DNA from 4 places in the Ancylobacter sp. VNQ12 genome. Region 4 is predicted to be linked to each of the others. Evidence: riboswitches for the same ligand, from Rfam matches in the RefSeq annotation. Region 4 holds a riboswitch; each other region holds the start of a gene.

Region 1 (7,668 bases), on a different contig from region 4:
CGCCGAGACCTTCCCGGAGCGACGGATGAACGAGCTGCTGAACCTTCACCACGGCTTCGGCGACCACGCGCTGCTGCGCCGGGAACTGGTCGAACTCGGCCTGTTCCGCCGCACGCCGGACGGGCGCGAATATTCCCGCGTCGAGCAGGCCCCGCCGCCGGAACTGGGCGTCCTTCTCGCCCTGCTGCGAGGCAAGGCGAAGACGACCGCGACACCTAGCTAGCGGATGATGTGCCGGCCCGGCGCCTCGCGCAGCGCCGGCACATCACACCGTCTCGCGCGTCGCCAGCACCCATTCGCGGGCGCGCGCCTCGGGATCGGTGTTGAGCAGCACGTCGGTGACGACCGCCACGCTGTCCGCCCCGGCACGCAGCACGCCCGGCGCGCGCTCGATGGTGAGGCCGCCAATGCCGACCAGCGGCAGGTCGCCGATGCGCTTCTTCCACTGGGTGACCCGCTCCAGCCCCTGCGGCGCCCAGCGCATCTTCTTGAGGATGGTGGGATAGACCGGCCCCAGCGCCACATAATCCGGCCGCGCCATCAGCGCGATTTCCAGCTCCGCCTCGTCATGCGTGCTGATTCCGAGCTTCACGCCGGCGCGGCGGATCGCCTCGAGATCGGCATCGGCAAGGTCCTCCTGGCCGAGATGCACGAAATCGCAGCCCAGCTCGATGGCGAGGCGCCAATAGTCGTTGATGATGAGCTGCGCGCCATAACGGGTGCACACATCGCGCGCGGTCGCGATCTCGCGCCGGAGCTCGGCCTCGTCAATGTCCTTGGCGCGCAATTGCACCAGCTTCACCCCCTGCGGCAGCAGGCGCGGCAGCCAGGAAGCGCGGTCGACGATGAGGTAGAACGGATCGAGCTTCATCGGGTCACTCACAAGAAGACGTCATTCGCCCAACACCGCGCGCCCCATCACCGGCGTCGAGGGGGCGGCCATGTCGCGCACGTCCATCGGGTCGGCGAGCAGCGCCTCGCGGCCGGCCTCAATGGCACGGGCGAAGGCACGCGCCATGCGCACGGGGTCGCCCGCCTTGGCGACGGCGGTATTGAGCAGCACCGCGTCATAGCCCATTTCCATCGCCGCCGCCGCATGCGAGGGCACGCCGACGCCGGCATCGACGACCAGCGGGATGCCGGGGAAATGCGCCCGCAGCGAACGCAGGCCATAGGGGTTGTTGAGCCCGCGCCCGGAGCCGATCGGCGCGCCCCACGGCATCAGCACCTCGCAGCCGGCCGAGATCAGCTTCTCGGCCACCACAAGGTCCTCGGTGGTGTAGGGAAACACCTGGAAGCCGTCGCGCGCGAGGAGGCGCGCCGCCTCGACGAGACCGAACACGTCCGGCTGCAGCGTGTCGTCCTCGCCGATCACCTCCAGCTTCACCCAGTTGGTGCCGAACAGCTCGCGCGCCATCTCGGCGGTGGTGACGGCTTCCTTCACCGTCTTGCAGCCGGCGGTGTTGGGCAGCACCTTCACGCCGAGGTCGCGGATGATCTGCCAGAAGCTCTGGCCCGCTTTCGCGGCACCGGATTCGCGCCGCAGCGAGACCGTGACGATCTCCGCCCCCGAGGCGCGGATCGCCTCCGACAGGATCGCCGGCGAAGGATATTGCGCCGTGCCGAGCAGCAGACGCGACGCCACCCTTGTGCCGTAGAACTCAACCGGATCGGCGAATGTGCCGGCCGCACTGGTCATCGCATCCATCTCAGCCTCCCTGCATCGGGGCGAGGATTTCCACCCGGTCGCCCTCGTCGATCGGCGTCGCCTCGCGCCTGGCCGCGCGGACCATCGCGCCGTTGAGCGCGGTGGCGACGGTGGCGTCGCCCAGGCCCAGTTCGGCCAGCAGGTCCTTCAGCGTGCCGGAGCGCGTATCGGCCGGCTCACCATTCACGACGATCTTCATCCATCACCTCCGGGAAATATGTCCCGTCGAAAGCGAGCGCCGCCGCACGCCGTGCCAGCGCGGGCGCGGCGAGGAAACCGTGGCGGTAGAGCCCGTTCACATAGATCGTGTTGCCGCGCCGGCGCAGGCGCGGAATGTTGTCGGGATAGGCCGGGCGCACATCGGCGCCGATCTCGACGATCTCCGCCTCGCCGAAGGCGGGGTGCAGCGCATAGGTGGCCGACAGCAGCTCCAGCATGGAGCGGCCCGTCACCCGGCCGCGCTCGTCATTCTCGATCGAGGTGGCGCCGATCATGAAATGCCCGTCGCCGCGCGGCACGATGTAGACCGGGATGCGCGGATGCAGCATGCGCACCGGGCGCTTGAGCGAAATCTCCGTGGAGTAGAGCACCAGCATCTCGCCCTTCACGCCGCGCAGGTCCGCCAGCACGTCGCGGGCGGCAAGGCCACGGCAGTCGACCACGACATCGGCCGGCGTCTCGCCTTCGTCGAAGCCGTCGGCCTCGTAGCGGATGGTCACCTGATGCTCGTCGACCAGCTTGCGCGTCAGCGCGGCGAGCGCCTTGCGCGGCTCCAGATGCGCTTCGGTGGGAAAGAACAGGCCCTGGTCGAAGCGCCCTTCCAGATCCGGCTCCAGCGCGGCGATGCCGGCGCCGTCGACCCACTCATAGCCCTGCGTCCGGCGCGAGAAGCGCTTGAGGTCCGGCAGGTCGCGCGGCGGGGCCAGCACGAGGCTGCCCTCATTGGGCACATCCGGCACCGCGCGGCGCCAATAATCCAGCGATTCGAAGCCCAGCTCGGCGATGATCGGCTCGGCGCTCTCGCGCTCGCACCAGGGCGCCAGCATGCCGCCGGCATACCAGGAGCAGCCTTGCCCGGTGGCCGTCTTGCGCTCGATGAGCGTCACCTGCGCGCCGCGCTCGGCGAAGGCGTGGGCACAGGTCAGGCCGGCAACACCGCCGCCGACGATGCGCACGCGCATCGCGTTGGCAACCGGGGCTTCATCGTTCAGGTGGGTCTGCGGGGACATCTTCAACTCCTCCCTCCGCCAGTCTCAACTGGATCAGGTTCGAAGGGTCGCCATGCCGCGCCAAAGCGCGATGATGGCCTCTCAGCCTCCTGACGAGGCTCCCCTGGACGGTTTGGATATAATCACTCGGAAAGGGAATGTCACGGTAGCGTCGTCGACAATATGCACGCCCGCGAGCCCTTTGCGATCAGGGAGAACACCTGAATCGGGAGGAATACGCGCGCGGGTGCAAAAGCCGGGGACACGCCCTAGCGGGCGCGCGACGACAGCGACACGACATTGTCCGGGCGGGTCGCGTCGATGACCGCCCGGCGCAGGCTTTCCCGGCTGAACGGTTTGCCGAGCCGGGGCATGCCGGCGCGGGCATCGGGTGGCAGTTCGGCATAGCCGGTGCCCAGCACGACCGGCAGGGTCGGCCAGTGCTCGCCGATCGCGGCGGCCAGCTGCACGCCTGTCATCCCCGGCATGGCTTGATCAGTGAGGACAACATCGACCGTCAGCCCGTTGTTCAGCATGGCGAGCGCCTCGCGGCCCGACGCGGCCTCTGAGACGACGAAGCCGATATCCTCCAGCATCGCCGCCGTGGCCGACAGCACCAGCGGATCGTCGTCGACGACGAGCACCCTCGCCACGCCCGCCGGCAGCGGCGGCTCCGCCTCTTCGGCGACGAGCTCGGCTTCGCGCTTCGCCCTGTCGGCGGCGGACGTCTCGACGATCGGCAGATAGATGGTGGCCGTCGTGCCCCTGCCGGGCTCGCTGGCCAGCACCAGCCGGCCGCCGGACTGCGCCGCGAGGCCATGCACCATGGCGAGGCCGAGCCCGGTGCCCTTGCCGACCCCCTTGGTGGTGAAGAACGGCTCGGCGGCATGGGCGAGCGTCTCCTCGTCCATCCCCGCGCCGGTGTCGGAGACGGCGAGGCAGAAATAACGACCCGGCTTCAGCGCGCCCGGTTCGCCCTCGCCCTCGCGCTCGGGGATGATCTCTTCGCGCGCAGCGATGATGATCGCCCCGCCATCCGGCATGGCGTCACGGGCATTGACCGCGAGATTGAGCAAAGCCAGCTCCAGCTGGTTGGCGTCGACGCGGGCGAGCGGCAGGCCGAGCGGGAAGCGCGTCTCGATGCGCACGCTGGGACCGATCGAGCGGCGCAGCAGTTCCGCCATGCCGAGCACGAGGTCCGGCACCGCGACCGGCTCGGGACGCAGATCCTGTCGACGCGCAAAGGCCAGCATGCGCTGCGTCAGCGCCGCCCCGCGCTGGGCCGCCTGCATGGTGTTGTCGATCAGCGTCAGCAGGCGCTGATCGTTCGGCGCACGCTTGCGCACCAGCTCCAGATTGCCCATCACCACGGCGAGCAGATTGTTGAAGTCGTGAGCGATGCCGCCGGTGAGCTGGCCGACCGCCTCCAGCTTCTGCGCCTGGCGCAGCGCATCCTCGGCGCGGCGGCGGGCGGTGACGTCGATCAGCCCGCACAGCGTCTTGGTCAGCTGGCCTTCCGCATCCTTCTCCGCCACCGCCGACAGCACGCAGTCGAAAACGCGCCCATCCTTCGCGACAAGCCGATATTCGGCCTCGCGCAGTTCGCCCGTCCCGATCAGTCGGGGCCAGTCTTCCTCATTGCGTTGGCGCGCCGATTCGGGCGTCATGAAATCGGTGAGCAGCCGACCGATGACCTCCTCGCGCGAATAGCCGAGCAGATCGAGCCAGCGGTCGCTCACCTGCTCGATTCGCCCGTTGGCGCCGAGCGAATGCAGCGGCAGCGGCGTGCGGCGATAGAGCGTGCGAAAGCGCTCCTCGCTCTCGCGCCAGATCGCCGTTTCGCGGTCGGTGAGCAGATTGAGCCGCCGGTCGTAGATCGCCGCCAGCAGCGCGGCGGCGAAGATGGCGAAGCTGGCCGCCGACACGGCGATGACGAGATGGACATTGTCCATCGTGCCGCTTGCCGACCCGCCATGCGCCATCGGCACGGCGTCGATCCCCGAGAAGGTCACGCCGGCCATGGCGATATAATGCATGCCGGCAATGCCGAGGCCCATCGCCAGCGCGCCGCCGAGGCGCTGCCGGAAACTGCTGGTGCGGAAGGCGAGCCACAGCGCGACGGTGGAAGCGCCGACCGCCAGCACCACTGCCGCGCCGGCATAGAGCGGGTCGTAGACGATGGTGCCCGGCACCCGCATCGCCATCATGCCGGTGTAGTGCATGCCGACGATGGCAAGGCCCATGAACACGCCCGCCGCCGCGAGTCCGGCGGGGGTGATGCCGCGTCGGCTGGCAGGGCCCAGCGCCGCACCCGTCGCCGCGACGGCGATCACCAGCGAAAGCACCGTGAGGCCGAGATCGTAGGAGACCGGCATGCCGACATGCAGCGCCAGCATGGCGACGAAATGCATCGCCCAGATGCCGCCGCCCAGCACGAAGGCCGCCGTCGCGAGCCAGCCGGCCCGCGTGCGACCCGAATATTGCGGAACCCGTCCGGCAAGATCCAGCGCCGTGAACGAGGCCGCAATCGCCAGCATCACCGAGAGCGCGACAAGCCCCCAGTCATGGGATCCGACGACATCCACAGCCAACTGCACAGGCTTCCCCCACTGCCCTCCGAATCCCGCCGCGCGCACGCGCCGCGGCGGCACCGACCCGGACGAGACATCTCAACCGATGATCACACACCTGCCCCTTCGGCAACCGGATTTGTGCTGCCGGTCAATGACATTCAATTGAGATAGCCGAGCAACCAGAGCACGATAATGATGGGCAGCGGAATGCCCAGCAGCCATAGGAACCCACCTTTCAGCATGATCGTCTCCGTTGCGTTTCGGGAGAGGGAACACCGAGGCAGGCATTTCGGTTCCCGATTGCATATGCCGGCCGACCTCCGCTATGCCGCACGGCCGGAAAACGAGGTTCGGGAGACGACGTGAAGGCACGCACATTCCTGCCGAGCTGGGTCGCCGCCGAGTTCGGCATCCTCAGTGCCCTCGCCGGCGCCGCTGCCGGCCTGTTCGCCTTCGCTCTCATCGCCGAAGAAGTGGTGGAGGGCGATGCGCACGGCTTCGACGAGGCGATCCTGCTCGCCTTCCGCACGCCCGGCGATACCGCCGATCCGATCGGACCGGCCTGGCTGGAGATCGTCATGCGCGATCTCACCTCGCTCGGCAGCACCACCGTTCTCGCGCTCATCACCGCCATCGTCGTCGGCTTCCTGATCACCGACGGCAAGCGCGCCGCCGCGCTGTTCCTGCTTGCGGCCACCGCGGGCGGCGGGGCGCTGAGCTATCTCCTCAAGCTCGGCTTCGACCGGCCGCGCCCCGATCTGGTGGCTCACCTCGTCGATGTCCACACGCTCAGCTTCCCCTCCGGCCATGCCATGGGGGCGGCGGTGACCTACCTCACGCTGGGCGCCATCATCGTGCGCACGGAGAGCCGGCGCCGGCTGAAGGCCTATGTGCTCGCCGTCGCCACCGGCCTCACCCTCCTGATCGGCCTAAGCCGCATCTACCTCGGCGTCCACTGGCCCACCGACGTGCTGGCGGGCTGGTGCGCCGGCAGCGCCTGGGCGCTGATCTGCTGGATCGTCGCGCTATGGCTGCAGCGGCGCGGCCGGATCGAGACCACGCAGGATACGCCCGCGCAGGGACCTTGATTCAGCCCATGGCGTTCGCGCGCCGGCGCGGTATCTTCAGATTCGAGGAAGCCGCCAGAGCTTCCGCCATGCCCAGGAGAAGCGCATGTCCACCACCGCGCCCGAAGGTCACCTCATCGCCGAGATGGGAGTGATCGAGACGACCGAGTCCGACAACGTCCTGCACTGGGACGGGGACAACCTCTATGTCGAGCAGGACGTCTACCACAATGGCCAGCTCGTCCACCGCAAGTACCGCCGCCGCGTGACCAAGCAGGTGGCGCAGGCTCTCGTCAAGATTCTGGCCCAGCACTGAGATTCCCGTCCGGGTCCAACTCCCGACGCTGCCCGCGCTAGATGCGCGCGAGCAGCCCGCCGAGCAGCAACAGGCCGGCCGGCCAGATGCCGAGCCGGGCCGTGCTGCCGATATGGCCGAGTTCGCCGACATCGGCGAAGTCCGCGCCCCAGGCCTCGGCGAAGCTGCGCGCCTGCGCAAAGGTCACGCGCGGGTCGTCCCGGCTCGCCGCCACCAAGGCGGGAAACGGCAGGCCCTCCAGCGGCATCGGTCCGAAATTGCGCACCGCGTCGAAGGACGGGTCGGGATCGTCGACATTGGTCGGTGCGGCAAGGAAGGCCGCCGCCACCTTTGCCGAGGCAAGTTCGCGATTGGCCGCCGTCCACCGGATGATGGTCGCCACCGCCACGGAATGGCCGATCAGCACCACGCGGCGCGGCGCCCCGTTCACCGCCGCGTCGAGCCGCGACGTCCAGGCACCGACTTCCGGCCGACTCCAATTTTCCTGCAATACGCGGCTGGAATTGGGGAAAGCGCCAAGCCAGTGGGATTGCCAGTGCTCGGCCGGCGCGTTCTCCCGTCCCGGCACGACGAGAAAATCGAAGGATGCGAGATCGACTGCCATTCCTGCCCTGCCCTTTCACACGCCGCCGGTCGGCCCCAGCACGGCGGCGAGGATCATAAGCAGCCCGGCGAGCGACACCAGCCAGACCAGCGAGCGCAGATAGGGCACCCCGAAGCCATAAAGCGGGACATAGACGACGCGCGCGCCAAGATAGAGCCATACACCCCAGAAAGTGAGCGCTCCCTCGCGGCC
Region 2 (7,668 bases), on a different contig from region 4:
GCCCTCCATGCAGGCGATGAGACCCACGATCGCCGCCATGAAGGGCGCCTTGATCATGCCGACCTCGAAGGTGCTCAGCGAGATCGCCTCCTGCAGACGGCTGAGAAAGATGGTCGGCGAGATGCCGCCATAGAGCCACGCCACCAGCCCGCCGCCGAACAGCGCGCACATGTTGCCGATGAAGGTCAGCAGCGGCACGGCGATGATCAGCGCGACGAGGCGCGGCAGCACCAGCACCTCGTTCGGATCGAACCCCATGACGCGCAGCGCGTCGACCTCCTCGCGCATGCGCATGGAACCGAGTTCGGCGGTGAAGGCGCTGCCCGAGCGGCCGGCGACCATGATCGAGACGATCAGCACGCCGAGCTCGCGCAGCGTGAGAATGCCGACCATGTCGACGACATAGGTGGTCGCGCCGAACTTGCGGAAATGGAAGATGCCCTGCTGCGCGATGATGCAGCCGATGAGGAAGGTGATCAGCGCGATGATCGGCACCGCCCGCAGCCCGGTGCGCTCCAGGTGATAGACCATCGAGGTGCCGCGGAACGTCTGCGGACGTACGACCACGCGCAGCAGTGCGCTGACGACGGCACCGATGAAGGACAGCAGTGTCAGCGCATCCCGCCCGGTCTCGACCATGGTGCGGCCAACGACTTCGAGGCCGCCGACGAGCGCATTGACCCGGGGCCGCGCGGGAGGCACCTCGTGACAGCCCCGCACCACCTCGTCGAGCAGCGGTTGGAAGCGCTTTTCGAGGCCAATGACCTGAAGCCGCGCGCCATTCTCCTCGAGCCCGCGGATCAGCCGGTCGAGCATGACCGCGCCGACGGTGTCGAAACGGCGCACGCCGGAAAGGTCGAGCCGGGCCGTTTCCACCGCACCGCTCGCAAGCTGCGCGAGGCTGGCTTCCACCGATCCTTCGAGCGCGCGCGCCTCCGCAGCCGTCCACCGGCCATTGCCGACGAAGACCAGCTCTCGCCCGTGGCGCGCTGTCGCCAGAAGCGGCGCTTCAGCAGCTCCCAAAACCGGCTCCCACTTCCCCCGCAGCCCAGTTCGGCCCGGACGATCGCCTCGTCCTGCCAAAACACAATTCGCCGTGTCGTTTCATACAGGTACGGCTTCCGCTCTGTCGAGCCGCCAGCCCTTCGCAAGGGTAATTAGATACTATACGCACACGCTACTGCGAATAGTGTGCTTTCCCTGTGACGGCCAGACCCATCGCGTGCCTCATAGAAGACCAGAAGGCCACCTAGTGATTCGCAGGCCAATTGTAGGTTCTTCTCGTCCAGATGCCCCAGCTCACCGTCAGCGTCGAACGCTTTCCCATCCGCGGCTCCTTCACCATCGCGCGCGGCTCTAAGACCGAAGCCATCGTCGTCACGGCGGAGATCCGCGACGGCGACGCGATCGGCCGCGGCGAATGCGTGCCCTATGCCCGCTACGGTGAAAGCGTCGAAGGGGTGGCGGCGGCGATCGACGCGATGCGCGCCGCCATCACCCACGGACTGGACCGTGAATCGTTGCAGAGGCTGATGCCGGCCGGCGCCGCGCGCAATGCGATCGACTGCGCGCTGTGGGACTTTGAAGCCAAGCGCAGCGGCCGGCGCGCCTTCGAGACCGCCGGCGTACCCGCGCCGTCCTCCGTCCTGACCGCCTATACGATCAGCCTCGACACCCCCGAAGCCATGGCGAGCGCGGCCGCGCGCTCCGGCCATGACCTGCTGAAGCTCAAGCTGGGCGCCGCAGGCGACGCCGCGCGTCTGGCCGCCATCCGCGCCGCGGCGCCGCACACGCGACTCATCGTCGATGCGAATGAGGGCTGGTCGGCCGGCGATCTGGCCGCGAATCTCGACGCTTGTGCCCGCGCCGGGGTGGAACTCGTCGAGCAGCCGCTGCCGGCGGAACATGACGCCCTCCTCGCCGAGATCGAGCATCCCGTCGCCATCTGCGCCGACGAGAGCGTGCACGGGCTCGACACGCTGCCGCATCTGGTCGGCCGCTACGACGCCATCAACGTCAAGCTGGACAAGACCGGCGGCCTCACCGAGGGCCTTGCACTGGCGAAAGCCGCGCGGGAAAAGGGCATCGACATCATGGTCGGCTGCATGGTCGCGACCTCGCGTGCCATGGCGCCGGCCTTGCTGCTCGCCGGCCTCGCCCGCTTCGTCGATCTCGACGGCCCGCTGCTGTTGGCCCATGACCGAGAGCCGGGGCTGCGCTATGTCGGCAGCCGGGTCTTGCCACCCGAACCGGAGCTCTGGGGCTGATCAGCCCCGCCGCATCGCGACGATGAGCGCGATGAGCGTCCCCGCTGCGGCAAAGCCGGCTGAGACGAAGAACGCGCCGCAATCGAACCATTGCCACAGCGGCCCCGCCGCCACCGTCGCCGTCGCCATGGCGATGATCGTCACCCAGGCCGCCAGCGCCTGCACCGCCGCGCCGCGTCCTGGCGGCGCGTGGCGCGCCACCATCTCGACCGTGCCGAGATAGGTGCAGCCGAAGGTCGCTGCGTGGAGCAACTGCAAGGGCAGCACCAGCGCCACCGGCGGATCGAACGCCATGGCGCCGAAGCGCAGCACGCCGGCCAGCCCGCCGATCAGCAAGAGCCGGTCGGCGCCCAGCCGGCGCGTCAGCCCCGTCCCGAAGCGGAACAGCACCACCTCGGCGATGACGCCGGTCGCCCATAACAGGGCGATCGCCGAATCCGACAGGCCGATGGCCCGCCAGTGCAGCGAGGCGAAGGCATAGAGCGTGGCGTGCGAGCCCTGCACCAGCGCCGCCGCCAGGATGGCAAGGCCGAGCACCAGCGAGATCTTCGGCAGGCGATGCGTTGTCGCCTCGCGCGGGGGCAGCCGCAATTCGTCGAGCGTCAGCGCCGCGCAGGCGGCAATGAGGCTGCCCGCGACGATGAACCAGACGATGGCGTCCGCCGGCAGGCCGCCGAGCAGGAAGCCGGCGGCGAAATTGCCGCCGATGAAGGCAAGCGAGCCCCACAGCCGCACGCGGCCATAGTCGATCAGCCCCTCGGCGCGGCGCGCCACGGCATAGGCGTCCAGCACCGGCAGGCTCGGCTGCCAGAAACTGGCGGCGACGCCGAGCGCCACGATCATCAGCGCGGCACTGGGCGCCAGCGCCACGCCGGTGAAGGCACAAGCCGTCGCCAGCGCATAGACGATGAGGGTCGCGCGCGGCCGCCCGCTGCGGTCGGCCGCCAGCCCGCCGAGCGGCATGGTGAACAGGCGCACGGCAAACGGCACCGCCAGCGTGAAGGCGATCATCGAGGCGTCGAAGCCCCTGCCCTCCAGCCACACCGGAAAGAACGGCAGGTACACGCCGATGCCGAAGAACAGCCCGGCATAGGCGGTGGCGATGGCATGGCGTGGGGCGAGGACGGGCACGGGGGCGACTCTGAGATTGCGCCGCCTCGATAGCAGCCCGCGCGGGCGACGGCGAGGACGCCCTCGCCGTCAGCCCTCACCACCAGGCGTGGAAGTGGTGCACCGGCCCGTGGCCCCGCCCGATGGTCAGCATGTCGGAGGCGCCGATAGCCTGGGTGAGATAGACCTTGGCGGCCTCGACGGCCGCGCGCAGGCTCATGCCACGCGCCAGCCCGGCAGCGATGGCGGAAGACAGCGTGCAGCCGGTGCCATGGGTGTTGCGGGTCGCCACGCGCGGGGCGGAGAACTCCGCAAAGCCCTCGGAATCGAGCAGCACGTCGACGCTGTCGGGCCCCTCGCCATGCCCGCCCTTGATCAGCACGGCACGCGCCCCGAGCGCGCGCAGCCGCTCGGCCTGCCGGCGCACGGCGGCGAGATCGGCCGCGGGCGCCTCGTCGAGCAGCACCGCCGCCTCGGGCAGGTTCGGCGTGATCAGCAGCGCGCGCGGCAAGAGTTGCGTGCGCAGCGATTCCACCGCCTCCGGCACCAGCAGCCGGTCGCCCGAGGCCGCGACCATCACCGGGTCGAGCACGACGGTCGCGATCGCGTGACGGTCGAGCCCCTCCGCAACCGCGCCGATCGCCTCCGGACGCGACAGCATGCCGATCTTCACCGCATCGACCGCGAGATCGGAGAACACCGCGTCGATCTGCGCGGTAATGAAATCGGCCGGCACGTCGTGGATGCCGGTAACGCCCAGCGTGTTCTGCGCCGTCAGCGCGGTGATCACCGAGGCGCCGTAGACGCCCAGCGCCGAGAATGTCTTGAGATCGGCCTGGATGCCGGCGCCGCCGCCGGAATCCGAGCCCGCAATCGTCACCGCAATCGCCGTGGACGCCGTCATCGGCACGCCTCCCTGGCCGGCAAGGCCGGGCGCGTCCTTCGCCGAGCGCGAAACGCCCGGCGCGCGCGACCCGTTTCCTCCGCCGGCATGACCCGGATCAGGTTCGTGGGTTGGCTCACCGCCTCTCAGCCCCGGCTTTCGCGTTCCGGGGCACCCCAACGAGATCGACTTGTCCCGCAATAGGCGAAGCGCCGCGCGCTTTCAAGACACGTCTCGGCGCGGCGCAGGGCGGGGGTTGCGCGGCGGGGCCGGTTCTGATCCTGTGGCGCACCAAAACCGTGCCCGGATGCCTCGCGATGGTCCCGTTCTTCGTCCAGATCAAATGCCAGCTCGGCCGCTCCTACGAGGTGGCGAACGCCCTCGCGGATGCCGAGATAGCCTCGGAAATCTATTCCACCGCCGGCGAATTCGACCTGCTGGTCAAGTTTTACGTTCCCGAGGCCACCGATATCGGCCACTTCGTGAACGAGAAGGTGCAGCAGATTCCCGGCATCCAGGACACCCGCACCATCATCACCTTCAAGGCCTTCTAGGTAATCGGCCCGGCCGGCGGGACGGCCCCCTCGTCCGGCGCCGTCACCGCGCCCGCGCGGCGCTCGCGCCAGATGACGAAGAGGCCGGCACCGATCACGATGACGGCGCCGACGACCACCAGCACGGGCGGCACCTCGGCGAACAGCACGAAACCGAGCAGCAGCGACCACAGCATCGCGGAATAGGTGAAGGGCGCCACCACCGAGGCCGGCGCCCAGCGGTAGCTCTCGGTGAGCAGGATCTGCCCGATCCCGCCGATGATGCCAAGGGTGACCAGCATCACCCCCTCGCGCAGGGTCGGCACCACCCATCCCCAACCGGCGGTGGCGAGGCCGGCGACGGCCGCCAGCGCCTGGAAATAGAACACGATGGCGGCCGTGGTCTCCGTCCCTGTGAGCCGGCGGACCTGGATCATGGCCCCGGCGGTGAACCCGGCCGCCGCCAGCGCCATCATAGCGCCGAGCTTGTGCTCCCAGCTGTCGAAATTGCCGGCGAGATGCGGCCAGAGCATCACCACGACGCCCCCCAGGCCGACGAACACCGCGGCCCAGCGATAGAGCTGCACCCGCTCGCCCAGGACGAGCGCCGCCAGCACGACGGTCAGCAGCGGCGCGGTGAAGCCGATGGCGGTGACGTCGGCGAGCGGGATGCGCGCCAGCGCCGCGAAGCCGAGCCCCATCGACATCACGCCGATGGTGCCGCGCAATATATGGCCGAGCGGATGGGCGGTGCGCACCGCGGCGCTGATCTCGCCGCGCCAGGCGAGCATCGCCATGAGCGGGAACAGCGCGAAGAAGGAGCGCGCGAAGACCACTTCGCCGGTCGGAACATGCTCCGACACGATGCGTACCATGGCCGACATGATGGTGAAGAGGAACGTCGCGCCGATCTGCAGCGCGATGCCCTTGAGCGCATTCATTTGGCGCCACGAAAAGTAGTTTCGATCCGCCCGGAGACGGATCGAAGAGCGAAGGAGGCGGCGAGGCTTAAGGGAAGGGATCGCCGCCGGCAAGCGCGATCGTGCCGAACACGATCACGATTGCGACCACGAGGCAGCCGAGCGCCCGAACGATCGATCCCGCCGTCGCCGGCGCGCGGTCGAGATAGGCGCCGGCCGGCTTGCGGCCGGTGATCATCGCCGCGATCAGCCTGTCGCGGCCGAACAGCGCGTAGAGCACGTTCGCCGCAATATGGATCGCGATCAGCGCGAGCAGGAAAGGGTAGATCTTCTGGTGCCACGCCGAGGCGCGGGCGATGGTCTCGTCGCTCGCCACCATCGTCATCGGACCGTAGACGGCGATGTCGTCGGTGGTGAACAGCCCGGTCAGAGCCTGCGCGGCAACGATGGCGAGCAGCGCCACCACCATCCATCCCCCGAGCGGATTATGGCCGAGGAAGCGCTGCGGTCGGCCGCGCAGCAGGCTGGCGAGATAGGCGAAGGCGGCGCCGGGACCGCGTAGGAATCGGGCAAAGCGCGCCGTCGAGCCGCCGACCGCGCCCCAGAGCAGGCGGAACACGATCACCACGAGGATGGCGAGCCCGTTCCACTGGTGCCAGACAAGGCCTGCATCGCCGTAATACCGGCTGGCGAAGGCAAGCCCGACCAGCGCCGCAAGCAGCCATTTGGCGATTCGGGTGGGCAGGTCCCAGGCCAGCACGGAGCCGGCCGGGGTGCCCAGGGAATGCGCATGCACGGAAGCGTCCAACGCCTCAGCTCTTCTTGCGGAAGCTGTCGTGGCAGGTGCCGCAGGTGCGGATCACGCCGGGGAAGTTCGCCTTGAAGCTGGCCTCGTCGGTAATCGCGGCGCGCGCGGCGGAGGCGTCGGCCGCAAGCTTGACGAACAGGCCGTCGAACTCGGCTTTGCGCTCCCAGATGGTGGGCAGCGCATCGCTGCCCTCGCCCGATCCGGCGGGGAACAGCACGGGCAGCGCCTTGGCGTTCTTGGCATAGGTGTCGAGCGCCGCCTGCACGGTCGCGAGGTCGAACGGCACACTCCCCCGCAGCATGCCGCCGACCGGCTTGGTGGCGTTGCCGAGATCCTTCATGAGCGCTTCGCGCTGCTTGACGACTTCCGCCTGCGCCATGACGGCCGTGGCGGCGACAGCGGTAGCGAAAGCGGCGGCAATGACCAGAATGCGACGGCTCATAGGTGCTCCCCAAAGCGGCGGGCCGACAGCCGGCCCGCCTCGCACCTTATTGGCGGTCTAAATCGAGACAATTGTCCCAATGTCCAGTTCGCGAGGACGTGAAGTGAGTTACCTTGCGGCATTATGTCGGCATAATGTTGCCTACGGATCGTGGTTTCCCCGATTTCCGTTGCCGACGTGTAACGTAAGGTCAAAAAAACGCGCGAAACGCCCGTTAGTGGAGAAAAATACGCCATGGCCATTCGAACCGTTCTCCTGCACGCCGCTGCCGACAGCGGCTTCAGCGATCGACTCGCCTTCGCGATCGCGCTTGCCCGCCAGTCCGGGGCATCGATCAATGCCGTCTACACTCTCTACCCGACAGGCGTTCCGCGCGTGGGTCGGGCGCTGTCGATCTATGTGAACGAGCTGGTGCACGAGGCGAAGGAGAAGGAGGCCGTGCTCAAGGCCCAGTTCGAGCAGGCCGCGGGCGCTGCCGGGGTCGTCGGCAGCTGGGCGAGCGTCGAAGGCGACGTGACCACGGCGCTGCGCGATGCCGTCACTTTCTCCGACATCACCGTCGTCAGCGAAACGCGCTACGGCACGGTGGACGACCAGCTCGCCGCCACCCTTCCCGAGCACCTCGCCCTCGCCGCCAACGGCCCGGTCGTGGTGGTGCCCACGGGCAAGCCGGTGCCGGCGCGCGTCGGCAAGGTTCTGGTGGCG
Region 3 (7,668 bases), on a different contig from region 4:
AACCATGAAGCCAACCTGCTTTCGGTCGCCAACAAGCAGGTCGACTTCGCCACCAACAACACCGAGAACATGACCCGCCTGCAGCAGACCCGCCCTGCCGAAGCCGCGAAGATCAAGGAAGTGTGGCGCTCGCCGATGATCGCCGGCGACCCGATCGTGTGGCGTAAGGACCTGCCGGCCGACCTGAAGGCGAAGATCTACACCTTCTTCATGACCTATGGCCGCAACGGTACGCCGGAAGAGATCGCCCACGCCCGCGAGGTTCTCGCCAAGACCTCGGACGGCTGGGGTCCCTTCCTCGCCTCCTCTGACGCCCAGCTGCTGCCGATCCGTCAGCTCGAGCTGTTCAAGACCCGCGTCAAGACCGAGAAGAACGACAAGCTCTCGGCTGACGAGAAGGCTGCCGAGCTGAAGAAGATCGACGCCCAGCTGGCCGATCTCGAGGCGCAGCAGAAGAAGCTGCCGGCCATGTGAGATCGGGTTTTCCGATCCAGCTCTCCCGGACACCGCGACGGCGGCGGTCCGGGAGCGGCTCAAGCTACACGCGATCCCGGAGACGGCCGATGGCCGTTCCGGGATGACGCCTGTCTGATGACGGTCTTGCGAAGGGTCCAGCCATGTTCTCCACCGATGTCGTCCACCGTGTCGCGACGGGCACCATGCCGCCGCCGCCCGTGACGCCGCTGTCGACCCGGCTGACGCGTCTCGTCATTGCCGCGCTCACCGTTCTGGTGCTGGTCTACGCTTGGCATGAGGCGGAGATGAACCCGGTCCAGCTCTGGCGGGACGCGGGCAACATGGCGACGCTCGGCGCGGACTTCCTCACGCCAGACTTCACCGACTGGGATGTCTATGTCGACGCCATGCTGGAGACGCTGGCGATCGCCATCTGGGGCACGCTGCTCGCTGTGATCGCCGGCATCCCGCTCGGAATCCTCTGTGCTGACAATGTGTCGCCGCGCGGCGTGGCCTTCGTGGTGCGCCGGCTGATGGACGCCTGCCGCGCCATCAACGAACTGGTCTTCGCGCTGATCTTCATCGCCGCCGTCGGCCTCGGCCCCTTCGCCGGCGTGCTGGCACTGTTCATCCACACCACGGGCGTGGTGGCCAAGCTGTTCTCGGAAGCCGTCGAGGCGATCGATCCGGCACCGGTCGAGGGCATTCGCGGCACGGGCGGCACCTGGCTGCAGGAGATCATCTACGGCATCATCCCGCAGGTGCTGCCGCTGTGGATCTCCTATGCGCTCTATCGCTTCGAATCCAATGTGCGTTCGGCGACCGTGCTCGGCATCGTCGGCGGTGGCGGCATCGGCATGACCTTCAACGAGACGATGCGCGGCTTTCTCTATTCGCAGGCCTCCGCGATCCTGATCATCGTCGTGCTCACGGTCACGCTGCTGGACGTCCTCAGCCAGAACATCCGCAAGCGGTTCATCTGAACGGGCGTGCCCGGTGCCTTCGCGCGCGATCAGGCCTGCGTGAGCTTCCCTTACGATCTGATCGCGGACGACATACGTCTTTCTCCAACCGCACGGCGACGTGGTCACGCGTCCCGTCGCAGACTGGAGAAAGGCCATGTTCCGTATCCTGCTCGCTGCAGCCCTCATCGCCACCTTCGGCATCACCGGTGCCTCGGCGGCCGGCCGCAGCAAAGACGAGCGCGCTGCCTGGTGGCAGACCATGCGCGAATCCAAAGCCGCGATGCAGATGCACCGACAGAAGCACGTCGGCGCCGCTCAATCGAAGGCCGCGCCCCTCACCGCCAAACCCGCTCCGGCGGTCAAGCCTGCACAATGATCCTTCGCGGTGGCACCCGGAAGGTTGTCCGCCGCGCGTGGAACAAGGGGCGTCGCCATCCGTGGCGGCGCCCTTTTTCTTGAGCTGCGCCGAACGAATATTCGTATGGATTTGCGCGCCGTCGCTTCCCGGCTTTCCAAAGTTTAATCCATTGGCCATCTTCTGGCCGGCATGGATGGGCCAGTTCTGTCCTTGACGCTGCTTTCCCGCCTGGAGTGCTCCCCTTGTTCCGCGCGATCCTCGCCCTGCTCGCCGATGTCTGGCGCCTGTCCATTCCTTATTTTCGTGGCGAAGATCGCTGGCGTGGCGGCGCGCTGCTCGCCGCCGTGGTCGCGCTGGAGGTGGGCTGGGTCTATGCCTCGGTGCTGATCAACCAGTGGAACGCGACCTTCTACAACGCGATCCAGGAGAAGGACTACGCCGCCTTCAAGAGCCAGCTTTGGCTGTTCGCCTTCTATGCCGCCATGGCCATCGCCATCGCGGTCTATCAGATCTATCTCCGGCAATGGCTGGAGATCCGCTGGCGTACCTGGATGACGGAGAAGTACCTCTCGGCCTGGCTGTCGAACGAGACGCATTATCGCATGCGCCTGAAGGGTGACACCGCCGACAACCCCGACCAGCGCATCGCCGAGGACATCCGCGCCTATATCTCGCAGACCATCGGCCTGTTCATCGGCATCCTCAACGCGGTGATGACGCTCGCCTCCTTCGCGGTGATTCTGTGGGGACTGTCCGGCGACTTCTCCTTCAACCTGCTCGGCGGCGACTGGCGCATTCCCGGCTATCTGGTCTGGGCGGCGTTCTTCTACGCGGCGGTCGGGACCGCGCTGGCGCATCTCATCGGCCGGGTGCTGGTGAAGCTCAATTTCGATCAGCAGCGCTTCGAGGCGGATTATCGTGTCGATCTGGTGCGGGTGCGCGAGAATGGCGAACAGATCGCGCTGATGCAGGGCGAGCCGGTGGAGCGCGAGCGGCTGCTCGCGCGGTTCGGCCACGTCGTGCACAATTACTGGGGCATTATGATCGCCCAGAAGCGGCTGACCTGGTTCACCGCGGGCTATGGGCAGGTGTCGATCATCTTCCCCTATGTCGTGGTGGCGCCGGCCTATTTCAGCGGATCCATCGCGCTCGGCCAGTTGATGCAGACCGCCTCGGCCTTCGGGCAGGTGCAGGGCTCGTTTTCCTTCTTCATCAGCGCCTATTCGACGCTGGCGGAGTGGAAGGCCGTGGTCGACCGTCTGATCGGCTTCCAGCGCTCGGTGGAGGCAACTCATGCCGAGACGCTGCAGTCCGGCTACCGGCAGGCGTCCGGCGCGGACGGCGCGGCGCTCGCCATCCGCGACATGGAGGTGCGCCTGCCGGACGGGCGCGCGTTGCTGGTGGTCGACGGCTTCGAGATCCACGCCGGCGAGCGCGTGCTGCTGACCGGCGCGTCGGGCTCCGGCAAGAGCACGCTGTTGCGCGCCGTTGCCGGCATCTGGCCCTATGGCCATGGCGAGGTGGCGCTGGCCAATGGCGTGCGCGTGCTCACCTTGCCGCAACGACCCTATCTGCCGATCGGCTCGCTGCGCGGCGCGCTGGCCTATCCCGACCCGATGGACAAATACGCCGACGAGGAACTGCGGCTGGCGCTGGAGGCGGTTGGGCTCGCGACCCTTGCCGGGCGCCTCGACGAACGCGGCCTGTGGCCGGCAATCCTGTCCGGTGGCGAGCAGCAGCGTTTGGCGGTCGCTCGCGCGCTGCTGGTGAAGCCGGATGTGCTGCTGCTGGACGAGGCGACATCGGCGCTCGACGAGCCGGGCGAGGCGGCGCTCTACCGCGTGCTCCGCGAGGCGTTGCCGGCGACGGCCATGCTCTCCATTGGCCATCGCTCGACACTGCTCGACCTGCATGAGCGGCATATCGAGCTACAGCGTCCGGCCGGCGAGGGTCCGGCACAGCTTGCGGCGATCCGGCCGCTGGCGGCGGAGTGAGAGCGGCGTCTCCCGGTCACGCTCAGACTTGGGCCGTTCCGTTTCGGGCGGACTGGGCGGCATCCACCCGTGCCTGCGCTTCCAGCGCCAGGGTGCGCTCAAGCAGCACTTCGTAGATCGGGCGTCCGCCGAGCTGTTGCGCGACCATGTTGGCGAAGATGGTGGTCAGCATCACCGGCACCATCAGGCCGTAGGCGCCGGTGAGTTCCATCACCAGCACCATGCCGACCAGCGGCGCGCCGATGGTGGCGGCGAACAGCCCGCCCATGGAGGCGATCGCCAGCGCCACATGGGCGTTTTCCGGCAGCGGGACGACCGCGCCCAACGCCGCGCCGTAGCACAGGCCGATTGTGGTCGCGAGCGCGAGGATTGGCGCGAAGATGCCGCCGGAGACGCCGGTGGAGTAGCTCGCCATGGTCATGACGAAGCGCAGCAGCACGATGAGCGCGAGCATGCCGAGCGCCGGGTTTTCCTTCACCAACTGCACGGCCAGAATCTCGCCGCCCTGCGTCGCCTCGGGCAGGGTGAACATCAGCACGCCGACGATCAGGCCGACGACGAGCGGGAAGATGTAGTAGGAGCTGCGCTGCCCCAGGCGGCGCGCCTGATCGAGGCACCACACCAGCGTGCGGTTGAAGGCGACGCCTGCCGCGCCGAGGATCACGCCCAGCACGACGAAGGCGGGCAGCGCTCCATAGGGCACCTCCGACACCGTCAGCAGCATGTAGGGCACGTTGCCGGTGAGATATTCGGTGACGATGGCGCTGGCGAGCGAGGCGAGCACGACGCCGATATAGGTGCGCGGGCTGTAGGGAAACTGCCGGCGGGTCTCCTCGATGACGAACAGCACCGCGGCGAGCGGCGCGTTGAACGCGGCGGCGAGACCCGCCGCGCCGCCGGCCGCCAGCAGGCCGCGCATGTCCTCCGAAGGCAGGCGGAAGATGTCCGCCGCCGCCTTGGCGATCGAGGCGCCCATATGGATGGTCGGCCCCTCGCGGCCCAGCACCATGCCGGAGGAGAGCGACAGCAGGCCGCCGAAGAACTTCACGGGCAGCACGCGATGCCAGCGCACTTGCCGCAGGCCCTCCATGGCGCCCTCGATCTCCGGCACGCCGGAACCGCCGGCTTCCGGGGCGAAGCGGCGGACCAGCCAGAGCGAGGTCACCGCCATGGCGGCGCCAATGAGCGCGGCGGCGACATAGAGGCCCGGGCCGGACAGACCGAGCCCGTGCACGAGATAGGCGGGCCAGGCGGCTGTGAGCTGCTCCACTCCGACATGGAAGCCGGAACCGACAACACCGACGACGGCGCCGACCAGCGCCGCCACGATGTGATACCCGCCATTCCCCATGCCTTGCCCTCACCAAGCCGATCCCGTTCCGATGTCCCGGTTAGCATTGCGCGGCAGGAGCGGGAAGGATTTCCACGAGGCTGGTCACGTCCGGACCTGCCTATCCGTGTGGCGGGCTCTGGAGGGCTCTCAGGTCACGGCAGGGCCGGCGCGTAGGTCGCGACCGGCTCGACCTTGTCGATCAGCCCGTGGCTCTTCATGAACTCGCCGAAGCGTGCATAGCGGCCGGCGTCGAGCGCGGCCGGCGCATGGGCGAAGCGGCGCAGCGTGTCGGCCCAGGCGGTCCGGTTCAGTTCGTCGTCGAGCTTGGGATTGGCGGCGACGAACGCCTTCCACGCCTCGTCCGGATGGTTGAGGGTGTAGATGGTGGCGTCTTCCACCGCGGCGAGGAAGCGCTTGAGGCGCGGGTCGCCGATCTTGTCCTTGTGCGCGACATAGATCAGCTCGTCGAATACCGGCACGCCGTGCTCCTCTGGGAAGAAGGCGACCCCTTCCTTGCCCTCCAGCTTGATCTGGGTGAGCTCGAAATTGCGATAGGCGCCGATCACCGCATCGACCTTGCCGGCGACGAGAGCGGGGGAGAGCGCGAAATTGACGTTGATCATGGTCACATCGGTGGGCTTCAGCCCGGCGCTCGCCAGCATGGTGCCGAGCAGCGCGTCTTCCAGCCCGGCCACGGAATAGCCGACCGTCTTCCCCCTAAGATCGGCGATCGACTTGATCGGGCCGTCCTTCAGCGCGACCAGCGCGGTGAGCGGCGTGGAGACCAGCGTGCCGAAGCGCACCAGCGGCAGGCCCTCCTTCACCGAGAGATAGAGGCTGGGCTGGTAGCTCACCGCGACATCGGCCTGCCCGGCGGCGACGAGGCGCGGCGGGGCGGAAGGATCGGCCGGCGCCACCAGCTCGACATCGAGGTCATGCGCTTTGAAGAAGCCCTTCTCCTGCGCGATGACGAGCGGGGCGTGGTCGGGATTGACGTACCAGTCCAAGAGGACGGTGAGCTTGTCGGCGGCGCTGGCAGGCGCCAGCGACAGGCAAAGCGCGAGGGCCGAGGCCGCGAGCGTCTTGGCGATGGTGTTCAACATTGGATCTCCTCCCAGTTGGAGATCCGGCGCATGAGCTTTCGGGGGAATCCGGCGCGGGTGCATGGATGGCCCCCGCCGTCGCTCCGTCCCTTCGCCGGCATGACCCGGATCAGGTTCAAAGGGTCTGGCGGTTGCCATCTCAGCCCCTTGATCGTGCGATCGCGGGACACCCCTCGGACAGGGCGACGCTAGCAGAGCGGGCATGCCACGGCAAATGGCGGGCGGCGGCGTGCGTTCAGTCCCCCCGCCACCCGTCGAGATAGACCGTGCGCCCCACGCCGGCGAAGCGGGCGATGCGGGCGAGTTCGGCGTCGAGCGCATTGAGGCGGCCATTGGAGGCGCGCACGCCCGGCTCCAGCCACAGGCGGCGCACGTCGAGCGTGCCGGCTTTGCGGTCGGCCTTCATGTCGATGCGTCCGATCAGCCGGTCGCCCTCCAGGATCGGGAAGACGTAATAGCCCCAGACGCGCTTCTCCGCCGGCACGAACACTTCGATCCGGTAATTGAAGCCGAACAGCCGCTCGGCCCTGTTGCGGTCGCGCAGCAGCGGGTCGAATGGGCTGAGCACGCGCAGCCGTGCCGGCGGCGGGGGCAGCGCATCGAACACCGCCGCGCTACCGGCAAAAGCGTGGGAGGCGCGCGGCTTGCTGCCGTCGGCCAGCGTGACCGCGACCGGCTCCAGCCGGTCACGGTTCGTTTCCACCCAACCTTTCGCCTCCTCCGGCGAGACGAGGTCCCAGAAGGCGGCGATCTCACCATGGGTCGCGAAGCCGAGCCGCTCCAACGCGCTGGTGCAGGCCCAGTCGACGAACTCCGCCTCGCTGACCTCACCGTGGAAATGGCGTGGCGGAATCACCCGCTCCGCGAGATCGTAGACCTTCTGGAAGCCCTCGCGCGCGGCGATGGCGAAATTGCCGGTGCGCCAATGATATTCCAGCGCGGTCTTCTCCGGGTGCCAGTTCCACCAGCCGCCGGGCGGGCGCTTCCCGAGTTCCGGATCTTGCTCGAAGTCGCGCGCCATGAGCCGGCCCTCGCGCGTCACCCGCTCCAGCACATGGTCGACATAGGATTCAAAGCCGTTTTCGTGCCAGCTGCGCCAGCGCTCGACAAGCCGGAGGCGCGAGCGGGCGAAGCGGTGCTTCCAATAGACGAAATAGGCGCTGGGAATGATGGCGGCGTCATGCGTCCAGTGCTCGAACAGCTCGCCGTCTTTCTCCAGAAGGGCGGCAAGATGTGCTCGCTTATAGCTCGGGTTGCGCGCGAACAGGATGTGGTGATGGGCGCGCTCGACCGTGGCGATGCTGTCGACCTGCACGAAACCGATCTCGCCGATGAGCTCCAGCAGGCCCGCCTTGGTGAGTGCGCCGCGCGGCCGGCTGAGGCCTTGTTTCGCCAGGAAGATGCGGCGGGCGTCGGTGTTGGAGAGGAGAATCGCCATGCCTCAGTCTGACAAAGTTCT
Region 4 (7,668 bases):
CCGCAAGCCAGCTGGTTCCACACCAGCACCATGGCGATGCAGCGGGCGAGGCCGATGAGGATCAGCCCGGTCATGTATTCCGGGTGGTCGCGCAGGAAGATCACCGCGAGCGCGAACATCAGGGTGGGGCCGATCAGCCAGTTCTGCACCAGCGAGAGCAGCAGTATCCGCCGGTCGGCGAACACCCGGTGCAGTTCCTCATAGCGCACCTTGGCGAGCGGCGGGTACATCATCAGGATCAGGCCGATGGCGATCGGGATGTTGGTGGAGCCGACCGAAAGCGTGTTCAGCGCCTCCGGCAGGCCGCTGAACGCCGTGCCGAGCCCGACGCCGAGCGCCATCGCCGCGAAGATCCACACGGTGAGATAGCGGTCGAGGAAGGACAGCCGCGCGGCCGGCCGGGGCGTGATCGCCAAGGTCTGGGACATGAAAGCTCCGGTTCGGTTCAGGTGGCGCGGTGGCCGTGGGCGTCGATGACGAGCTCGCCGTCTTCCTTGCGGAATTCGCCGCGCTGGGGAGCGTCGATGAGGTCCAGCACCGCCTCCGAGGGGCGGCACAGCTTCACGCCGCGCGGGGTGATGACGATCGGGCGATTGATCAGGATCGGGTGGGCCATCATCGCGTCGAGCAGCGCGTCATCGGTGAGAGACGGGTCGCCCAGGCCCAGTTCGGCATAGGGCGTGCCCTTCTCGCGCAGCAGCTCGCGCACGGTGATGCCCATACGAGAGATGAGCGACACCAGTTCGTCGCGGCTCGGCGGGGTCTTCAGATATTCGATGACGGTCGGCGTGAGGCCGGCATTGCGGATCAGGCCGAGCACGTTGCGCGAGGTGCCGCAGGCGGGGTTGTGGTAGATGGTGACATCGGTCATCGAGGGTTCCTCAGGCCACGTCGCGCCGGGGCGCGGTCGCGCCCTCGCTGCGGCCGATCTCATGCAGCCTGGCGCCCAGCGTCATCGTGTCGAGGCTGCGGATCGGCAGGGCGGCGAAAGTGGCGATGCGGTTCTTGAGGTAGCGGAAGGTGCGCGCAAACGCCGCCTCCTTCTGGACATCGGTCCCCCCGACGGCGGCGGGATCCTCAATGCCCCAATGTGCGGTCATCGGCTGGCCCGGCCACACCGGGCAGGTCTCGCCCGCCGCGTCGTCGCAGACGGTGAAGACGAAATCCATCACCGGCGCGTCGGGCGCGGCGAACTCGCTCCAGCTCTTCGAGCGCAGGCCGTCCGTCGGATAGTCGAGGCTGCGCAGCGTCGTCAACGCCAGCGGGTTCACCTCGCCCTTGGGCTGGCTGCCGGCGGAGAAAGCCCGGAAGCGTCCGTGCCCATCCTTGGCCAGGATCGATTCAGCGAGGATCGACCGGGCGGAATTGCCGGTGCAGAGAAACAGCACATTGTAGATGTGGCCGGCGTTCTGGCCGGGCAGCGTCTGATCAGCCATGGCGCGCCTCCTTGGCGGCTTGGGTGTCTGCACCTTGCCCCTCGGCGGAGCAGCAGGGCTGAAGATCGGCGATCAGCGGGGCACAGATCTCGGGCTTGCCGCCGCAGCAATCCCTGAGGATGAAGGACGCGAGGTCGCGTACCGCGTCCAGTTGCGCGCGATAGATGATCAGGCGGCTCTGGCGCTCCGCCACGATCAATCCGGCCCGCGCGAGAATGCCGAGATGGGTGGAGAGCGTGTTGTGCGGCACGTCCAGCTTTCGCGCGACCTCGCCCGCCGCGAGGCCCTCGGGCTCGTGGGCCACGAGCAGCCGGAAGACATCGAGGCGGGTCGACTGAGAGAGTGCCGCGAAGGCCAGAAGCACTTTATTCGTGTCCATATGTCGACGATACACGACACATAGACATTGATCAAGTGGACCGACCCTCGCGGTGCCTCGCCCTGTCAGGTCAGGGGGAGATAGATCTGCCCGGCCTCGCGGTATTTCTCCGCCATTGCCGCCATGCCCTCTTTCTGCGCCTCGGCCCGAATGTCGTGGGAGATGCGCATGGAGCAGAATTTCGGCCCGCACATCGAGCAGAAATGCGCGACCTTGTGCGCCTCCTTCGGCAGCGTCTCGTCGTGCATGGAGCGCGCGGTATCGGGATCGAGGGAGAGGTTGAACTGGTCCTCCCAGCGGAACTCGAAGCGCGCGCGGGACAGCGCGTCGTCACGCAGGCGCGCGGCGGGGTGGCCCTTGGCGAGATCGGCGGCATGGGCGGCGATCTTGTAGGTGATGACGCCCACTTTCACGTCGTCGCGGTCCGGCAGGCCCAGATGCTCCTTCGGCGTGACGTAGCAGAGCATCGCCGTACCGAACCAGCCGATCATCGCCGCGCCGATGCCGGAGGTGATGTGGTCATAGCCCGGCGCTATGTCGGTGGTCAGCGGCCCGAGCGTGTAGAACGGCGCCTCGCCGCAGACGCTAAGCTGCTTGTCCATGTTGGCCTTGATCTTGTGCATCGGCACATGGCCGGGCCCCTCGATCATCACCTGGCAATCCCTGGCCCAGGCGATCCGGGTGAGTTCGCCCAGCGTCCCCAGCTCGGCGAACTGCGCGGCGTCATTGGCATCGGCGATGGAGCCGGGGCGCAGCCCGTCGCCGAGCGAGAACGAGACGTCATAGGCGCGGCAGATGTCGCAGATCTCCGCGAAATGCTCATAGAGGAAGCTCTCGCGGTGATGGGCAAGGCACCACTTCGCCATGATCGAGCCGCCGCGCGAGACGATGCCGGTCACCCGGTCGACGGTGAGCGGGATGTAGGCGAGCCGCACGCCGGCATGGATGGTGAAATAGTCCACGCCCTGCTCGGCCTGCTCGATCAGCGTGTCGCGAAACACTTCCCAGGTGAGATCCTCGGCGATGCCGCCGACCTTCTCCAGCGCCTGGTAGAGCGGCACGGTGCCGATCGGCACCGGCGCGTTGCGCAAGATCCAGTCGCGGATGTTGTGGATGTTGCGCCCGGTGGAGAGGTCCATCACCGTGTCGGCGCCCCAGCGGATCGCCCACACCATCTTCTCCACCTCCTCGGCCATGGAGGAGGTGACGGCGGAATTGCCGATATTGGCGTTGATCTTGACGAGGAAGTTGCGGCCGATCGCCATCGGCTCGGCTTCCGGATGGTTGATGTTGGCGGGGATGATCGCGCGCCCGCGCGCCACCTCCTCGCGCACGAATTCCGGCGTGACGAAATCGGGAATCGCCGCGCCGAAGCTCTCGCCATCCCGCGCCGCTGCCGCGCGCATCTGCTCGCGGCCGAGATTCTCGCGGATCGCGACGAACTCCATCTCCGGCGTGATGATCCCGGCGCGGGCATAGGCGAGCTGCGTCACCGCCCGCCCGCCGGCCGCCTTCAAGGGCCGATGGCGCACCGGAAATTCCGGCGTCGCCCGCTCCCCGGCGGCAAAGCCGTTGTCCTCCGGCTTCACATGCCGCCCGTCATAGGCGGCGACATCGCCGCGCGCCGCGATCCATGATGCGCGCAGGCGCGGCAGGCCCGCCTCGATGGCGACGCGGGCCGTGGGGTCGGTATAGGGGCCGGAGGCGTCATACACCGTCACCGGCGGCTCGCCGGCGCTGGGATGCACGGCGATCTCGCGCATCGGCACACGGATATCGGGGTGCAGCGTGCCGGGCTTGAACACCTTGGTGGAGGCCGGCAGCGGGCCGGTGGTGACAATCGGCGTCGGGGTATTCGTCGTCGGAAGGATCGTCATGGGTCGAGGCTCCTCGCAAACAGCATGGAGACCCAGCTCTGACAGGAAGGATAAGGGAGATTCCCCCGCAACAGGGGGAATCGGCCGCGCTCGCCGCGACGCATCCGCACCGTCCCTACGCCAGTATGAACTGGATCAGGTTCAACGGGTCACTGCGCCGTGGACGGCCGGTAAGGGCCGCACCAGCAGTATCTCAGCCCCTTGCCGGGACTCCCCTGGTGAATGCGCGAAGCCTGGGCAGAAGATTGATTCATGTCAAGGCGGGCGGGGAACCCTGCCCCGCCCTGCCGCTCAGGGCCGCGCGCTGCCGGGGCGCAGCCGGTCGGAGCGGACCGTGCCACTGCCGGGCAGATAGCCGAGCTGCTCGGAGAGTTCGCCCGCCGCGGCGAGGAGGCGATCGAGATAGACGTCCCGGTTGCGCAGCCCGTCCTCGCGCGGGGTGACAAGGCACAGCGTGGCGATGCAGGCGCCATCGGCCTGATGCACCGGCACCGCGAAGCAATAGGTGAAGTTCTCCACCGCGCTGTTGAAGGTGAAGAAGCCGTCGGCCGTGGCGCGGCGCGCCTCGGCGATGAACTGCGCCGGTTCCAACAGCCGGCCGTTCGGCAGCACGAAATCCTCGGGCGGAATGAGGGCGAGGATTTCCTCGTCGCTCATATGGCCGACCAGCAGACGCCCCGAGGCGGTCCACGGGATCGGCACGATCTCGCCGACATCGGAGGAAATGCGGAACGAGCGCAGCCCCTCGCGCATCATGGCGACGGTGTATTTGTTGCCGTCGAGCATGCACATCTGCGAGGTTTCGCGTGTCTCCTCGGCAAGGCGCTGCAGCAGCGCGGCGCTCTCGCGCATCAGGTCGAACTGCGCGGAATAGGCCATGCCGAGGAAATAAAGCCGGCGACCGAGGAAGACGCGCCCCTCCCCGCCGGAATATTCCAGCATGCCGTGGCGCAGCAGCAGGTTGACGAGTTCATAGACGGAGGAGCGGGGGCCGCCCATCTCTGCGGCGATCTCGTTCGGGCGCATGGGCTGGCGACGGGTGCGCAGGAATTCGAGTATCTCGAAGGCGCGGTCGAGCCCGCGGCTGCGCTTGGCGCCGTCCTTGGCCGCCCCGTCCTGCGTCACCGACTCCTCACCCTTCATCGTCACATCCCTGGTCATGCGGGCCGCATCGCCCAGTTCGCCCGTACGGCCTTGGGCGGGACGGCGGCCGGCATCACATCTTGTCCGCGCGGAAGGCGACGCAATCGATTTCCACCTTGCAATCGACCATCATGCGGGACTGGACGCAAGCGCGGGCCGGCGGGTTCTCCGTGAAATATTCGGCATAGACGCCGTTGAAACTCCAGAAGTCGCGCGGGTCGTCGAGCCACACGCCGCAGCGTACGATGTCCTCAACCCCATAGCCGGCTTCGTGAAGGATGGCGATCATGTTCTCGATGGCCTTGCGGCTTTCCGCGACGATGCCGCCGCGGACGATCTCGCCCTTCTCCATCGCCACCTGGCCGGAGACATAGAGCCAGCCATTGGCCTGCGTGGCACGGGCGAAGGGCAGCTTCTGGCCGCCTGCGCCGACTTCGCCAGCGCCGTAACGGATAATGGTCATGCGTACCTGCTTTTCTACTGGAAACTCGAGGATTTGAGGAAGTCGGCCAAACGTTCGGTCTTCGGCCGCACGAACATCTCCTTCGGATCGCCCTCTTCCCCGATCACCCCCTTGTTCATGAAGATGACGCGGCTGGAGACCTCATAGGCAAAGCGCATCTCATGGGTCACGAGCAGCATGCTCATGCCCTCGCCGGCCAGCGCCTTGATCACCTGCAGCACCTCGCCCACCAATTCAGGGTCGAGCGCCGAGGTCACCTCGTCGAACAGCATGAGACGGGGGTTCATCGCGATGGCGCGGGCGATGGCGACGCGCTGCTGCTGGCCGCCGGAGAGCTGGCCGGGATAATGGTCGGCGCGCCCCGCCAGCCCGACACGGCCGAGCCAGCTCTCGGCCAGCGCGCGGGCCTCGTCGCGGCTCATCTTCTTCACCTTGACCAGGCCGAGCATCACGTTCTGCGCCGCGCTCATATGCGGAAACAGGTTGAACTGCTGGAAGGCCATGCCGGTGAGCGCGCGCTGGCGGGCGATCTCCCTCTCGCTCTTGCGGCGCCGCCCGCCAGCGGCGTCCTCATAGCCGATGGCCTCGCCATCGATGAGGATGCGCCCGCCCTGGAACTCCTCGAGCATGTTGATGCAGCGGAGCATGGTGGTCTTGCCGGAGCCGGAGGAGCCGATGATCGAGATCACCTCGCCCTGCTGCATGGTGCAGTCGACGCCCTTCAGCACCTCGACGGCGCCGTACTGCTTGCGCAGGCCCTGTATTTCGAGAAGCGGCTTGGTCATGGGAATAGCGCCTTCAGGACGGCACGGCGGTCTTGCGCTCGACGAACTTGCCGAGCCGCTCGATGCCGAAATTGATCAGGAAGTAGAGAAAGCCGGCGAAGAAATAGAATTCGAGGCTCATGAAGTTGCGCGAGATGATCTCCTGCGTGCGCAGCAGCAGCTCCGCCACGCCGATGACCGAGAGCAGCGTCGAGGCCTTCACCATCTCGGCGGCGGTGTTCACCCAGGTCGGCAGGATCTGCCGCAGCGCCTGCGGCCACAACACCGAGGTGAAGGTCTGGCCGAAGGTGAGCCCGATCGCCTTCGCCGCCTCGCTCTGACCGACGGGAATCGCCTGCAGCGCGCCGCGCACGATCTCGCCGATATGCGAGGAGCAGAACACCGCCAGCGCCAGCACGCCGGCCTGGAACGGGCCGAGATCGAGCCCGACGGTGGAGAAGATGTAGTAGCTCGCCAGCACCAGCACGAGCACCGGCGTGCCGCGCACGATGTCGACATAGACGCGGATCAGCGCCCGCAGCACCCGATGACCATAGACCAGGCCGAGCGCCACGCCGACGCCCAGCAGCGAGCCGGCGAGAATGGCCAGCAGCGAGATCGACATCGTCACGCCCAGCCCCTTGAGCAGGGGAAGGCGCGCGATCCAGATCTCGTTGAGGAAGAGCATCAGATCGTTCATCGCTCCATCCTCACTTGGGAATCGCCAGACGGCGCTCGACGAAGCGCAGAAGCGCGGCGAGCACGGCGCAGGTCGCGACATAGAGCGCGGAGGTGACCATCCACACCTCGATCACGCGGAAGCTCTCCACATTGATCTTGCGCGCCGCGAAGGTGAGTTCCGGCACCGCGATGGCGGCGGCGAGCGAGGTGTCCTTGAACAGCGAGATCAGCGTCGAGGACAGCGAGGGCAGCACGTTGCGCAGCATCAGCGGGATGACCAGCGAGGTGCGGATCTGCATCGGCGTCAGACCGATGGCGAGCCCGGCCTCCTTCACCCCGCGCGGCACCGAGATCAGCCCCGCGCGAAACACCTCGGCGAGATAGGCACCGGAATAGACCGCCAGCGTCAGCACGAAGCTCTGGATCTTGTCGATCCGCAGGCCGAGCTGAGGCAGCGCGAAATAGGTGAACAGGATCAGCACCAGGATCGGCAGATTGCGGATCACCGTCACATAGAGCGCCGCCGGCCGGCGCAGCCAGCCCGGCCCTCCCGCCAGCGCGAAGGCGACGGCAAGGCCGATGACCGCGCCGATCGCCAGCGCCATCGCCGCCAGTTCGAGACTGAGCAGCAGCCCGCCGAGCAGCAGGTCGAAACTGCGCCAGACCGCGGCGAAATTGAGCGTGTAGCCCATTACGGATTCCCAGGAGATGGCAGGGGACGCGCGCCGCCGGCAGGCCGCGCGCGCCCAGTCGCTAGCAGCGTATCACTTGAACTCGACGGGGAAGCCGATCTGCGGCGGCGGCAGGGTCTTGCCGAACCAGGTCTTGAAGGACTTGGCGTAGGTATCGAACTCGACGCCGGTCATCGCCTCGTGCAGGGCGGTGTTGACGAAGTTGAGCCAGTCCTGGTCGCCGCGCTTCACCG

The links. A riboswitch is a leader RNA that binds a small molecule or an ion and turns the genes downstream of it on or off. The one in region 4 is predicted to bind thiamine pyrophosphate.
Region 1: linked by a shared signal. The riboswitch ahead of thiO (glycine oxidase ThiO) and the one ahead of thiC (phosphomethylpyrimidine synthase ThiC) in region 4 are both predicted to bind thiamine pyrophosphate.
Region 2: linked by a shared signal. The riboswitch ahead of thiD (bifunctional hydroxymethylpyrimidine kinase/phosphomethylpyrimidine kinase) and the one ahead of thiC (phosphomethylpyrimidine synthase ThiC) in region 4 are both predicted to bind thiamine pyrophosphate.
Region 3: linked by a shared signal. The riboswitch ahead of ACO2RV_RS01740 (ABC transporter substrate-binding protein) and the one ahead of thiC (phosphomethylpyrimidine synthase ThiC) in region 4 are both predicted to bind thiamine pyrophosphate.

Annotation. Positions count from the first base shown of each region.
Region 1 is NZ_JBMSDU010000009.1:79,657-87,324, reverse strand. Features, by position in the region: gene ACO2RV_RS13940 (DUF2087 domain-containing protein) at 1-223, shown strand, start outside; gene ACO2RV_RS13935 (thiamine phosphate synthase) at 266-871, opposite strand; gene ACO2RV_RS13930 (thiazole synthase) at 893-1,708, opposite strand; gene thiS (sulfur carrier protein ThiS) at 1,710-1,907, opposite strand; gene thiO (glycine oxidase ThiO) at 1,885-2,889, opposite strand; TPP riboswitch at 2,931-3,052, opposite strand; gene ACO2RV_RS13915 (MHYT domain-containing protein) at 3,186-5,501, opposite strand; gene ACO2RV_RS13910 (phosphatase PAP2 family protein) at 5,852-6,577, shown strand; gene ACO2RV_RS13905 (hypothetical protein) at 6,663-6,872, shown strand; gene ACO2RV_RS13900 (RBBP9/YdeN family alpha/beta hydrolase) at 6,910-7,476, opposite strand; gene ACO2RV_RS13895 (MAPEG family protein) at 7,492-7,668, opposite strand, start outside.
Region 2 is NZ_JBMSDU010000003.1:121,719-129,386, reverse strand. Features, by position in the region: gene ACO2RV_RS07175 (ABC transporter permease) at 1-1,023, opposite strand, end outside; gene dgcA (N-acetyl-D-Glu racemase DgcA) at 1,290-2,267, shown strand; gene ACO2RV_RS07165 (MFS transporter) at 2,268-3,398, opposite strand; gene thiD (bifunctional hydroxymethylpyrimidine kinase/phosphomethylpyrimidine kinase) at 3,475-4,281, opposite strand; TPP riboswitch at 4,339-4,449, opposite strand; gene ACO2RV_RS07155 (Lrp/AsnC ligand binding domain-containing protein) at 4,578-4,814, shown strand; gene ACO2RV_RS07150 (DMT family transporter) at 4,811-5,734, opposite strand; gene ACO2RV_RS07145 (cytochrome b/b6 domain-containing protein) at 5,802-6,509, opposite strand; gene ACO2RV_RS07140 (c-type cytochrome) at 6,526-6,963, opposite strand; gene ACO2RV_RS07135 (universal stress protein) at 7,198-7,668, shown strand, end outside.
Region 3 is NZ_JBMSDU010000001.1:380,046-387,713, forward strand. Features, by position in the region: gene phnD (phosphonate ABC transporter substrate-binding protein) at 1-474, shown strand, start outside; gene phnE (phosphonate ABC transporter, permease protein PhnE) at 618-1,439, shown strand; gene ACO2RV_RS01725 (hypothetical protein) at 1,576-1,797, shown strand; gene ACO2RV_RS01730 (ABC transporter ATP-binding protein/permease) at 2,022-3,773, shown strand; gene clcA (H(+)/Cl(-) exchange transporter ClcA) at 3,796-5,124, opposite strand; gene ACO2RV_RS01740 (ABC transporter substrate-binding protein) at 5,259-6,209, opposite strand; TPP riboswitch at 6,279-6,393, opposite strand; gene ACO2RV_RS01745 (winged helix-turn-helix domain-containing protein) at 6,445-7,647, opposite strand.
Region 4 is NZ_JBMSDU010000002.1:78,167-85,834, forward strand. Features, by position in the region: gene arsB (ACR3 family arsenite efflux transporter) at 1-428, opposite strand, end outside; gene arsC (arsenate reductase (glutaredoxin)) at 446-871, opposite strand; gene ACO2RV_RS03850 (arsenate reductase ArsC) at 882-1,436, opposite strand; gene ACO2RV_RS03855 (ArsR/SmtB family transcription factor) at 1,429-1,815, opposite strand; gene thiC (phosphomethylpyrimidine synthase ThiC) at 1,881-3,692, opposite strand; TPP riboswitch at 3,787-3,919, opposite strand; gene ACO2RV_RS03865 (IclR family transcriptional regulator) at 3,984-4,835, opposite strand; gene ACO2RV_RS03870 (RidA family protein) at 4,909-5,298, opposite strand; gene ACO2RV_RS03875 (amino acid ABC transporter ATP-binding protein) at 5,313-6,083, opposite strand; gene ACO2RV_RS03880 (amino acid ABC transporter permease) at 6,097-6,762, opposite strand; gene ACO2RV_RS03885 (amino acid ABC transporter permease) at 6,773-7,435, opposite strand; gene ACO2RV_RS03890 (transporter substrate-binding domain-containing protein) at 7,508-7,668, opposite strand, start outside.